DNA from 2 places in the Bacillus kalamii genome. Region 2 is predicted to be linked to the other one. Evidence: a T-box and tRNA genes for the amino acid it is inferred to sense, from the RefSeq annotation. Region 2 holds a T-box; the other holds one or more tRNA genes.
The links. A T-box is a leader RNA that pairs with one kind of tRNA and senses whether it is charged. The one in region 2 lies ahead of metG (methionine--tRNA ligase), so its partner is inferred to be a tRNA-Met.
Positions count from the first base shown of each region.

Region 1 (6,317 bases), 2.2 Mb from region 2:
GGCAACTTCAATTGTTGAACAGTCTGTAAAATATCCATCATCCACTGGTCTCTACTAATCAATTGTTCAATATTTTGCTCTGATTGAATCATCATTGAACTCTCCTTTGCTCTCTTCTCAATAGGAAATACTATTTATTCATGAAATTAACTGGATCTGCCCTGGCTAACCAAAAGCCTATCTTTTGAAACCGTTGTTGCTCGCTTATATGTATTATGTTTATTCTTCCTGCCATTACGACTACTGAAAAAGATCGTATACATCTGAATAGTTTGTTCTATTCAGATTCATATACCAGAAGACAACAAAAAAAACATGCAATTTCTAGTTGCATGTTTTCTATAGATGACCCGTACGGGATTCGAACCCGTGTTACCGCCGTGAAAGGGCGGTGTCTTAACCGCTTGACCAACGGGCCAATATGGCGGAGAAGGAGGGATTTGAACCCTCGCGCCGCTTACGCGACCTACACCCTTAGCAGGGGCGCCTCTTCAGCCTCTTGAGTACTTCCCCACAATATAAAAATGGCTCCGCAGGTAGGATTCGAACCTACGACCGCTCGGTTAACAGCCGAGTGCTCTACCACTGAGCTACTGCGGAATGGTGGGCCTAAGTGGACTCGAACCACCGACCTCACGCTTATCAGGCGTGCGCTCTAACCAGCTGAGCTATAGGCCCATTCTTTGGAGCGGGTGAAGGGAATCGAACCCTCATCATCAGCTTGGAAGGCTGAGGTTTTACCACTAAACTACACCCGCATATATATGGGGCGACTGATGGGAATCGAACCCACGAATGTCGGAACCACAATCCGATGCGTTAACCACTTCGCCACAATCGCCGTTATATTTAAAAATATGGTGGCTCAGGACGGAATCGAACCGCCGACACAAGGATTTTCAGTCCTTTGCTCTACCGACTGAGCTACTGAGCCATTAGTATATTAAGGATCTGCATGAGCAGATTTCAGCATCCTTCATCTAGTATGTAGAAGGATTTGCCATTCTACCATGTAAGAATGGCGGTCCCGACGGGAATCGAACCCGCGATCTCCTGCGTGACAGGCAGGCATGTTAACCGCTACACCACGGGACCTTTCTGATTGCGGGGACAGGATTTGAACCTGCGACCTTCGGGTTATGAGCCCGACGAGCTACCAGACTGCTCCACCCCGCGACGGTAATAATGTTGATTTCTTTTAAAAAATGGAGGAGGTAGAGGGATTCGAACCCCCGCGAGCCGTTAAGCCCCTGTCGGTTTTCAAGACCGATCCCTTCAGCCGAACTTGGGTATACCTCCGCATAAAAGAAATAATATGGTGGACCTTGTAGGACTCGAACCTACGACCGGACGGTTATGAGCCGTCTGCTCTAACCAGCTGAGCTAAAGGTCCTTATTTTGGTAGCGGCGGAGGGGATCGAACCCCCGACCTCACGGGTATGAACCGTACGCTCTAGCCAGCTGAGCTACACCGCCAAAATAGATAAGGATTATATAATATTAAATGGTGGAGCCTAGCGGGATCGAACCGCTGACCTCCTGCGTGCAAGGCAGGCGCTCTCCCAGCTGAGCTAAGGCCCCAATTAATATGTAATGGTCGGGAAGACAGGATTCGAACCTGCGACCCCTTGGTCCCAAACCAAGTGCTCTACCAAGCTGAGCTACTTCCCGAAATATGGCGCGCCCGAAAGGAGTCGAACCCATAACCTTCTGATCCGTAGTCAGACGCTCTATCCAATTGAGCTACGGGCGCATATTTCACATATAATATAATAAATGGTGCCGAGGACCGGAATCGAACCGGTACGGTAGTCACCTACCGCAGGATTTTAAGTCCTGTGCGTCTGCCAGTTCCGCCACCCCGGCTTTGGAACTCTTTGGAGCGGAAGACGGGATTCGAACCCGCGACCCCAACCTTGGCAAGGTTGTATTCTACCACTGAACTACTTCCGCAAATGGTGCGGGTGAAGGGACTTGAACCCCCACGCCGTAAGGCGCCAGATCCTAAGTCTGGTGCGTCTGCCAATTCCGCCACACCCGCATATAAATGGTGAGCCATGAAGGATTCGAACCTTCGACCCTCTGATTAAAAGTCAGATGCTCTACCAACTGAGCTAATGGCTCTTCAAATGGTGCCGGCAAGAGGAGTCGAACCCCCGACCTACTGATTACAAGTCAGTTGCTCTACCAACTGAGCTACACCGGCATTGTTATGGTGGAGGATGACGGGATCGAACCGCCGACCCTCTGCTTGTAAGGCAGATGCTCTCCCAGCTGAGCTAATCCTCCATTTTTGTATGCCTGGCAACGTCCTACTCTCGCAGGGGGAAACCCCCAACTACCATCGGCGCTGAAGAGCTTAACTTCCGTGTTCGGAATGGGAACGGGTGTGGCCTCTTCGCCATCATTACCAGACATTTATTTGAGACAAATATTATTATATACAGTCTTTCAAATAATTTCAAGAACAAATTTATATTTATTCCTTCAAAACTAGATAACAGAGGCATTCAAACACATGTAACTTTTCTATGTCCAGCTACGGCTCCTAGCTTTTCGGTCGTTTCGGTCCGTCACTTCAAATCCAAAAGCGGGATTTTGATGAGCCGGCCCTCCAACGCCTGTCAAAGCTGAACAGTCGCCTTCGCCTTTCTTTTTGGTTAAGTCCTCGACCGATTAGTATCCGTCAACTCCATGTGTCGCCACACTTCCATCTCGAACCTATCAACCTGATCATCTCTCAGGGGTCTTACTAGCTTGACGCTATGGGAAATCTCATCTTGAGGGGGGCTTCATGCTTAGATGCTTTCAGCACTTATCCCGTCCGCACATAGCTACCCAGCGATGCCTTTGGCAAGACAACTGGTACACCAGAGGTGCGTCCATCCCGGTCCTCTCGTACTAAGGACAGCTCCTCTCAAATTTCCTACGCCCGCGACGGATAGGGACCGAACTGTCTCACGACGTTCTGAACCCAGCTCGCGTACCGCTTTAATGGGCGAACAGCCCAACCCTTGGGACCGACTACAGCCCCAGGATGCGATGAGCCGACATCGAGGTGCCAAACCTCCCCGTCGATGTGGACTCTTGGGGGAGATAAGCCTGTTATCCCCGGGGTAGCTTTTATCCGTTGAGCGATGGCCCTTCCATGCGGAACCACCGGATCACTAAGCCCGACTTTCGTCCCTGCTCGACTTGTAGGTCTCGCAGTCAAGCTCCCTTATGCCTTTGCACTCTACGAATGATTTCCAACCATTCTGAGGGAACCTTTGGGCGCCTCCGTTACATTTTAGGAGGCGACCGCCCCAGTCAAACTGCCCGCCTGACACTGTCTCCCACCCCGATAAGGGGTGCGGGTTAGAATTTCAATACAACCAGGGTAGTATCCCACCGACGCCTCCACCGAAGCTAGCGCTCCGGCTTCAAAGGCTCCTACCTATCCTGTACAAGCTGTACCAAAATTCAATATCAGGCTGCAGTAAAGCTCCACGGGGTCTTTCCGTCCTGTCGCGGGTAACCTGCATCTTCACAGGTACTATAATTTCACCGAGTCTCTCGTTGAGACAGTGCCCAGATCGTTACGCCTTTCGTGCGGGTCGGAACTTACCCGACAAGGAATTTCGCTACCTTAGGACCGTTATAGTTACGGCCGCCGTTTACTGGGGCTTCGATTCAAAGCTTCGCTTGCGCTAACCTCTCCTCTTAACCTTCCAGCACCGGGCAGGCGTCAGCCCCTATACTTCGCCTTGCGGCTTCGCAGAGACCTGTGTTTTTGCTAAACAGTCGCCTGGGCCTATTCACTGCGGCTCTCTCGGGCTTGCACCCTACCAGAGCACCCCTTCTCCCGAAGTTACGGGGTCATTTTGCCGAGTTCCTTAACGAGAGTTCTCTCGCACACCTTAGGATTCTCTCCTCGCCTACCTGTGTCGGTTTGCGGTACGGGCACCTTTTATCTCGCTAGAAGCTTTTCTTGGCAGTGTAGAATCAAGAACTTCGGTACTAAATTTCCCTCGCTATCACAGCTCCGCCTTCACGGCAATGGGATTTGCCTCATTGCCAGCCTAACTGCTTAGACGCACATATCCAACAGTGCGCTTACTCTATCTTACTGCGTCCCTCCATTGCTCAAACGATAAAGAGGTGGTACAGGAATATCAACCTGTTGTCCATCGCCTACGCCTTTCGGCCTCGGCTTAGGTCCCGACTAACCCTGAGCGGACGAGCCTTCCTCAGGAAACCTTAGGCATTCGGTGGAAGGGATTCTCACCCTTCTTTCGCTACTCATACCGGCATTCTCACTTCTAAGCGCTCCACCAGTCCTTCCGGTCTGACTTCACAGCACTTAGAACGCTCTCCTACCACGCATACCATACGGTATGCATCCACAGCTTCGGTGATACGTTTAGCCCCGGTACATTTTCGGCGCAGAGTCACTCGACCAGTGAGCTATTACGCACTCTTTAAATGGTGGCTGCTTCTAAGCCAACATCCTGGTTGTCTAAGCAACTCCACATCCTTTTCCACTTAACGTATACTTTGGGACCTTAGCTGGTGGTCTGGGCTGTTTCCCTCTTGACTACGGATCTTATCACTCGCAGTCTGACTCCCGATGATAAGTCTTTGGCATTCGGAGTTTGACTGAATTCGGTAACCCGATGAGGGCCCCTAGTCCAATCAGTGCTCTACCTCCAAGACTCTAACAATCGAGGCTAGCCCTAAAGCTATTTCGGAGAGAACCAGCTATCTCCAGGTTCGATTGGAATTTCTCCGCTACCCACACCTCATCCCCGCACTTTTCAACGTGCGTGGGTTCGGGCCTCCATTCAGTGTTACCTGAACTTCACCCTGGACATGGGTAGATCACCTGGTTTCGGGTCTACGACCACATACTCATTCGCCCTATTCAGACTCGCTTTCGCTGCGGCTCCGTCTCTTCAACTTAACCTTGCATGTAATCGTAACTCGCCGGTTCATTCTACAAAAGGCACGCCATCACTCATGAATGAGCTCTGACTACTTGTAGGCACACGGTTTCAGGGTCTATTTCACTCCCCTCCCGGGGTGCTTTTCACCTTTCCCTCACGGTACTGGTTCACTATCGGTCACTAGGTAGTATTTAGCCTTGGGAGATGGTCCTCCCTGCTTCCGACGGGATTCCTCGTGTCCCGCCGTACTCAGGATCCACTCAAGAGGGAACGAAGTTTCGACTACAGGGTTGTTACCTTCTTTGACAGGCCTTTCCATGCCTCTTCATCTACCCCGTTCCTTTGTAACTCCATATAGAGTGTCCTACAACCCCGAAAGGCAAGCCTTTCGGTTTGGGCTATCTTCCGTTTCGCTCGCCGCTACTCAGGAAATCGCGTTTGCTTTCTCTTCCTCCGGGTACTTAGATGTTTCAGTTCCCCGGGTCTGCCTTCCATACCCTATGTATTCAGGTAAGGATACTGTTCCATTACGAACAGTGGGTTTCCCCATTCGGAAATCTCTGGATCAAAGCTTACTTACAGCTCCCCAAAGCATATCGGTGTTAGTCCCGTCCTTCATCGGCTCCTAGTGCCAAGGCATCCACCGTGCGCCCTTTCTAACTTAACCATTATGGTCAGTGGCGCTTTGTTGTACAAAGCGTACTTCAAATCATTTCGCAAGAAATGATGGTGTTACTTGGTGTGTTTGTTTACTTTACTGTTATCTAGTTTTCAAGGAACAATGTTGTCGGCCAGCCTAAGCTGATCCAACTGAGTTTTGAGAAAGATGATGCTCTCTCAAAACTAAACAAGACAGTCACGTAACATTCTTCTAATTTCCTTAGAAAGGAGGTGATCCAGCCGCACCTTCCGATACGGCTACCTTGTTACGACTTCACCCCAATCATCTGTCCCACCTTAGGCGGCTGGCTCCATAAAGGTTACCCCACCGACTTCGGGTGTTACAAACTCTCGTGGTGTGACGGGCGGTGTGTACAAGGCCCGGGAACGTATTCACCGCGGCATGCTGATCCGCGATTACTAGCGATTCCGGCTTCATGCAGGCGAGTTGCAGCCTGCAATCCGAACTGAGAATGGCTTTATGGGATTGGCTAAACCTCGCGGTTTCGCTGCCCTTTGTACCATCCATTGTAGCACGTGTGTAGCCCAGGTCATAAGGGGCATGATGATTTGACGTCATCCCCACCTTCCTCCGGTTTGTCACCGGCAGTCACCTTAGAGTGCCCAACTGAATGCTGGCAACTAAGATCAAGGGTTGCGCTCGTTGCGGGACTTAACCCAACATCTCACGACACGAGCTGACGACAACCATGCACCACCTGTCACTCTGTC
Region 1 covers NZ_JBDFMI010000001.1:345,945-352,261, reverse strand. The annotation lists gene ABC357_RS01895 (nucleotidyltransferase family protein) at 1-95, opposite strand, end outside; tRNA gene ABC357_RS01890 (tRNA-Glu) at 347-418, opposite strand; tRNA gene ABC357_RS01885 (tRNA-Ser) at 423-513, opposite strand; tRNA gene ABC357_RS01880 (tRNA-Asn) at 526-600, opposite strand; tRNA gene ABC357_RS01875 (tRNA-Ile) at 602-678, opposite strand; tRNA gene ABC357_RS01870 (tRNA-Gly) at 685-758, opposite strand; tRNA gene ABC357_RS01865 (tRNA-His) at 766-841, opposite strand; tRNA gene ABC357_RS01860 (tRNA-Phe) at 859-934, opposite strand; tRNA gene ABC357_RS01855 (tRNA-Asp) at 1,020-1,095, opposite strand; tRNA gene ABC357_RS01850 (tRNA-Met) at 1,103-1,176, opposite strand; tRNA gene ABC357_RS01845 (tRNA-Ser) at 1,207-1,299, opposite strand; tRNA gene ABC357_RS01840 (tRNA-Ile) at 1,317-1,393, opposite strand; tRNA gene ABC357_RS01835 (tRNA-Met) at 1,400-1,476, opposite strand; tRNA gene ABC357_RS01830 (tRNA-Ala) at 1,506-1,581, opposite strand; tRNA gene ABC357_RS01825 (tRNA-Pro) at 1,595-1,671, opposite strand; tRNA gene ABC357_RS01820 (tRNA-Arg) at 1,677-1,753, opposite strand; tRNA gene ABC357_RS01815 (tRNA-Leu) at 1,778-1,866, opposite strand; tRNA gene ABC357_RS01810 (tRNA-Gly) at 1,879-1,953, opposite strand; tRNA gene ABC357_RS01805 (tRNA-Leu) at 1,957-2,041, opposite strand; tRNA gene ABC357_RS01800 (tRNA-Lys) at 2,049-2,124, opposite strand; tRNA gene ABC357_RS01795 (tRNA-Thr) at 2,131-2,206, opposite strand; tRNA gene ABC357_RS01790 (tRNA-Val) at 2,214-2,289, opposite strand; rRNA gene rrf (5S ribosomal RNA) at 2,300-2,415, opposite strand; rRNA gene ABC357_RS01780 (23S ribosomal RNA) at 2,657-5,592, opposite strand; rRNA gene ABC357_RS01775 (16S ribosomal RNA) at 5,810-6,317, opposite strand, start outside.
Region 1: it has a tRNA-Met gene. The T-box ahead of metG (methionine--tRNA ligase) is inferred to sense a tRNA for this amino acid. The anticodon was not compared.

Region 2 (6,317 bases):
GTTTGGGCATTCGGTGAAAACACTGACCTCCGGATTGCAAGGCAAAGGTTTTTCGTGGGAGGATGGCTGGATTCTTACTGAAAAGGGAATCCGGAAAAACAACGTTCTTCCAGTTGGATTTTTGCCATTGCCCAAAAGTGATAGAGGCGAATTTGCCATATCCTTTGGTGAAGCGGGAGAGGTTTCAAGCTGGATGCCAGGCAGCCATATCCCTGCCGATACGCATATACTCATGTTTCTGTTTTTAGAAAATGGGTCATGCCATCTCACGTTATTGATGTCCAACAAGCTGTCAGATACAGAAATGGTCCAGTTAAGCAATGTTTTAACGCAGGAGCTTACTAGGCTACATATTCTACAAAGCGGGTCCACCTGCGAAATAGCCATTCAGCAATTGTCAATCAGCTGCTCACCTGGAAACGGCAATTCCAATTCGAATGGGAATGAAGTTGCTCCGACTTGCAAGGAGCTTCTACGTTATGTATATAAACGTGTTTCTGGGAACTGAAAGTAAGCTCTTGGCCAAGTGAATCATGGATTCCTTGGCCTTTTCCTTATGAGGGGAGCGATAAGAATTTGTAATGTATTCTCATAAATAATATGTCATTTTCTTATGGATGAATGAGAGAGACAATGATAAAGAAATCAAAAAAGGAAGGAGAGAGTGTGTATGCCGATTGATTTTCATAATGAGGAATTGAGTGCCGCCTATTCCAATCGGACGCCTGATCAATCTTGGCCGGAAATGATAAATGGATTGACAGCAGGTGTTTCCGGAAAAATAGTGGCAGATATAGGCTGCGGTGGAGGAATATATACTCGTATACTCGCAGAGTTGGATGCGGATGAGGTTTTCGGAATCGATTTTTCACCGACTATTCTTGGGAAGGCGATTAAAGATAGCACGGAATACAAAAGGATTTCATACAGATTGGGCAATGCCGTTCATACCGGTTTAGCTTCTTCATCCTGTGATATTGTGCTTCTTAGGGCAGTAATCCATCATTTGCCTGAACTGGTCAACAGCTTTATAGAGGCAAACCGCATCCTTAAACCCCAGGGCATTCTTTTGATCCAGGATCGTACCCCTGATGATTGTTTTCTTGAGGGAAGCCCCAATCATATAAGAGGCTATTTCTTCTCGGCATACCCCCAACTGAAAAAAATTGAATTAATTAAAAGGTACACGGATCAGGAAGTGAACACTAGCATGGAAAAGGCAGGTTTCACGGTGCAGCCTTCACGTGAATTTTGGGAGAACAGGGCCGTCTTTACAACTATTGAAGAATTGGAGGAAGATATTATTTCAAGAAAAGGAAGATCGATTCTGCATGAATTAACAGATGTGGACCTTTGCTCCTTAGTGGCGTATATGAAGGAAAAAGTAAACGGAAAGACCCCTATTGTTGACCGTAATCGCTGGTCTGTCTGGAAGGGGATAAAAAATTGATGAAGGAAAATGTTGGTAAAACGATTCGAACCTGTTATACTATAAAAAATATGAAATGCAAGGATGGGAAAAAGTAAATTGGACGGATTTTCTGCAGAGAGCTCCAGCTGGTGAAAAGGAGCAAAATCTCCAATTGAACAATGGTCCCGGAGCAGCGTCCTGAAAAGATGGCCCACATCTAAGTAGGGCACGACAAGTGTTGGTACTTGTTATCAAAACCACAGTATGACAGCCGGAGCTATGGCTGTGTACTTGGCAAGGCTGCCAGTGTGAGCTGGCGGCGAAATAAAGTGGAACCACGAATTAAACCTCGTCTTTATCAGTGTGATAAGGGCGGGGTTTTTTTATATACAAAAATAGGAAAGGAGTGTTTCATATGCCGGTTTTTATAGGGGGAGCGTGGCCATATGCAAATGGGTCCTTGCATCTCGGCCATATAGCCAGTCTTTTGCCGGGTGATGTACTTGCCCGTTATTATCGTCTGAAAGGGGAGGATGTATTGTATGTTTCAGGAAGTGATTGCAACGGGACACCGATCAGCATCCGGGCCAGGCAAGAGAAGATAAGTGTGAAAACAATTGCGGACAGATATCACAATGAATTTCTTGATTCTTTCGATCAACTCGGATTTTCCTACGACATCTTTACAAGAACAGATTCAGAGCACCATCATCAAACGGTTCAAGAAGTATTCATGGCTTTGATGGAGAACGGGCATATTTACCCGAAAATGATTAAACAAGCTTATTGCTGCACGTGCAGCCAGTTTTTGCCGGATCGATACGTAGAAGGGCTTTGTCCTCATTGCAAGCAATCTGCCAGAGGAGATCAATGTGATTATTGCGGTCATATTTTGGAGACGGCCGATTTAGTGGCTGCAAGCTGCAAACTATGCGGAAGCGAACCCTCCTTTAGGGAAACGGAGCATCTTTATTTTTCTCTAAGCGAGTTTCAGGAAAGATTAGAAAAACGTGTCGAGCAAGGATCTCATAGCGGAAATTGGCGGATGAATGCAGTGAATCTCAGTCGAAGATACTTATTGGAGGGATTAAAGGATCGTGCAGTGTCACGAGATTTGCCTTTGGGTGTCAGTGTTCCGGTTAAAGGGTATGAAGACAAAAAAATATATGTTTGGATTGAGGCGGTATCCGGTTATTATTCAGCGAGCCGTAAATGGGCAGAGAAAAAAGGTACGTCTGCTGAAGCTTTTTGGAATAGCGGATGCAGGACGTATTATGTACATGGAAAGGATAATATCCCGTTCCATACGTTGATTTGGCCAGCCATCATGATGGGGGCTTGCATGGATGCCCTTCCTGCTTATATACTTTCAAGCGAATATTTGACTGTTGAAAAGCAAAAATTATCAACCAGCCGGAATTGGGCAGTGTGGGTGCCGGAGATGCTTGAACGATATGATCCGGACTCGATCCGCTATTATTTAATCATGAACGGACCGGAAAACCGTGATGCTGATTTTTCTTGGAGAGAGTTTATATACAGCCACAACAGCGAGCTGTTGGGAGCATTCGGCAATTTTGTGAACCGAACCCTGAAATTCATAGAACGTTCCTTTCAAGGTAATATACCGCACGGAACCGCCGATACACTAGTAAAAGAAAAATTGCAGTCCTTATATGACTCTGCGGGAAGGCAAATTGAAGGAGGGCAATTCAAAAAGGCACTAGAAGACATATTCGACTTCATCCGTTTCGCTAATAAATATTTTGATGAAAGAGAACCGTGGAAGCAGGTTAAGGAAGCACCGTATGAAGGGGATAATACCTTATTCAACTGTGTGCTTATCATTACCAATCTAGTGCAATTGCTCAGCCCTTTTATCCCTTTTGCCTGTGAAAAAACAGGGAAGATGATCGGTATGGCTGCAACCGATTGGGCATACAAGGATGTCAGCACTGATCAGATCAAAAGCGTTTCCCCTTTATTCAACAGGCTTGATGTAAATGCCATTGCATATGAAAGGCAACGGTTGATGAATGGGAGCCAATGAAAGGCCATCAGAATATGTTTTATCATTGGTAAAGATGACAAAGGACGGAAGTTACAGCATAATAAAAATAGAATATTTTACCATCACACAAGTGTTTAAAGAGGAAGGAGGGGGACTATGGATCTGTTTTCTGTAGATATTCTGCAGATAAGGGATACCCATTATGCAATCGGTGCGGAGACAGGTGGAAAATTGAAGAATAAACCAGTGTTAACTGCCTTTCAACAATTGGCGAGTACCTATATCGATCTAGCAGAGATGAAATCTATTTATTCCTGCTATGCCCCGCATTTGTTGGAAGAAATGGAAGGCTTGTCTGAAGGATTAAATATTCCCTTGAAGGAGGCATATACGCTTTTTAGCGGCTATGATATGAACAAGCCTCATGGCATGGGATGTTCAGCATACATGGATCGGCAAGCGTATACAAGAAATTATGACTTTTCGCCCCTTGTTTATGATGGTATTCTTTCATTGCTGCAGAATCCGGCAACGATTACCGGTATCGGCTACAATCTGCAGGGAATCGGCAGGCATGATGGAGTGAACAACTGCGGATTGGCCATCGGGCTTCATTTTGTCAGCCATGAAGGATATACAAAGGGACTAACCGCCTGGCACGCAGTCCGTATGGTACTTGATACGTGCAGTGATGCCAACCAAGCTATCGATCTATTAAAAGAGCTGCCTCATTCAGCCTGCTATAATTTTTCAATAGCAGATAAAAAAGGCTGTATGGCTATAGTAGAAGCGAGTCCTGGCAAGATAGAACTGAAAATGGGAGAAGAGTATTTAGCCTGTTTCAATGCTTTTGAAAGTGAGAACCTATTACAGCTCAACAGGGGAGGAATGGCCAGTTCCCAGCTTAGAAGAACGTTTATTGGTTCTCTTGATAGGTGCTCTCTGGATGCCAATGATTTATTCCGATTATTCACCGAAAGAAAATCACCGTTATTCTTTACCGACTATGAGCAAATGTTCGGTACGCTTCACACAATGGCCTATGAATTTGAATCATCAAGATTTAGGACTAAACTTGCCGGAGGGCAGGATTGTTTGGATTTTTCCCTGGAGGAGTGGGCTAACGGCGTGGATTTAACGGAAACTGAATTAACGGGTTTTATTAGAAAAGAAGAAAGCCTGGATCATTAAAAAAGAAAAGGGAATTGTTTAATGAGCTATATAATGGATTTGAGGAAAATAGTAGGGTCCCGTCCACTCATAATGGCGGGTGCCGCGGTAATAGTGCCGGATAGTGAGAGGCGCATATTGATGCAGCTGAGAAAGGACAATGGCTGTTGGGGATTGCCTGGCGGATCAATGGAACTGGGGGAGCAATTGGAAGAGACAGCCAGAAGGGAATTGTTCGAAGAAACTGGCATTAAGGCTAAGAATTTAACCTTATTGGCTATTTTTTCAGGAAAGGAGTTGTATTATCGGTATCCACATGGAGATGAAGTCTTTAATGTGGTCGCTGCATATGTTTGTGGATCCTACGAGGGATTTTTGCAAAGGCAAGAGCAGGAAGTGGAGGATCTACGGTATTATTATTTGAACAGCCTGCCGGAGAAAATCAATCCTGTAGATATTCCTATTATTGAGGCCTTTAGGGCATATGAATCAGAAAAATAGAATGAGTGATGCTCATTCTATTTTTTATGGGAGTTTTTGCAGCATCTCTGAAAGTAAGGTAACATGTGATGCATTTCTTTCCAGAATATCGTCAATCAGCTTTTTATTATCTTTGCTAATTTCTCCCTTTATTGTCTTTCCTGCTTTTTCGACTGCATACGTACGTTCAGATAGAAGCGCTTTTTCGAGGATTTCTTTCGTTTTATCCGGACTTGTCCACTTACCGATGAAATCCGCGATTGAACCGGTGAACCCTTCATCTGAAACAGGTGTCCCTCCGAGGTTCTGTATTCTTTCAGCAATGCGGATGCCACTGAATTTATGTTCTTGCTGTATTTTTTGCAGGACTTTCTTTATTGCTGCATCATCACATTTGCCAATGAAATGCTCATAGGCATGGACGCCCATATAAATGCCTTTCAGAAATTGATTCAATTTTTTCACATCCGTTTGTTCCATTAACGCACCGCCTCCTTTTGTTATCCTTCACTGTCAAATAGGATTTCATGCAAATAAAAAATCTGAAGGAAATTTTGAAATAAAGAAAAAATGGCTAAAAGGAAGCCTATTTATAAGCATTACCATACTGCCAATGATTAATTAGCAAAAAAGAGACTGGCACAAAAGCATTTTAGCAAAAGAAAAATCCGAACTATGAGGTGAAATTCTTAGTAGAGTTTCACATTGGTTCGGATTTTTTCATTTTACGCCCTTATTCATGTAAGATGATTCGCCTTTAAAGCGAGGCATGTTAGTTATGTCCCTTCCTTTTTCTAGTTGCTTATCCGATTCTGGAACCATTCAGGGTAGTCGGTTGCAATGCCATCAGCCCTTGTGTTCACCATTTGATTGCGTTGCTGCTCGGTGTTAATTGTCCATACAATGCATTTTCCGCCAAGTTCATGGATTTGGTCTATCGTTTGCTTGGAAGCCATCGTGATTTTTGGATTCACATAAGTGGCAAAGGAAAGATAATCTTTCAGTTGCTTCCTGTTAAGCGGTTTAGCCTTCTGCGGTACGAGGATCCCTAAGGGGATTGATGGCATGATTTGATGGAAATGCTCTAAGAAAGCCCGATCAAAACTTTGGATAATCAGTTCGTGTTTGTTTCCAAAGGGAACATCCTTCAATTGCTCTGCCAAAAGACGGGCTGTTTTCGCGGGGTCATCTATGTGCTTAACCTCAACAAGCAATGAAATGTTCGAAAGGTACTGTTCCAACACC
Region 2 covers NZ_JBDFMI010000001.1:2,530,344-2,536,660, reverse strand. The annotation lists gene ABC357_RS12550 (ABC transporter ATP-binding protein) at 1-508, shown strand, start outside; gene ABC357_RS12545 (class I SAM-dependent methyltransferase) at 671-1,450, shown strand; T-box leader at 1,502-1,771, shown strand; gene metG (methionine--tRNA ligase) at 1,827-3,461, shown strand; gene ABC357_RS12535 (C45 family autoproteolytic acyltransferase/hydrolase) at 3,579-4,613, shown strand; gene ABC357_RS12530 (NUDIX hydrolase) at 4,635-5,093, shown strand; gene ABC357_RS12525 (DUF2383 domain-containing protein) at 5,118-5,552, opposite strand; gene ABC357_RS12520 (glycerophosphodiester phosphodiesterase) at 5,867-6,317, opposite strand, start outside.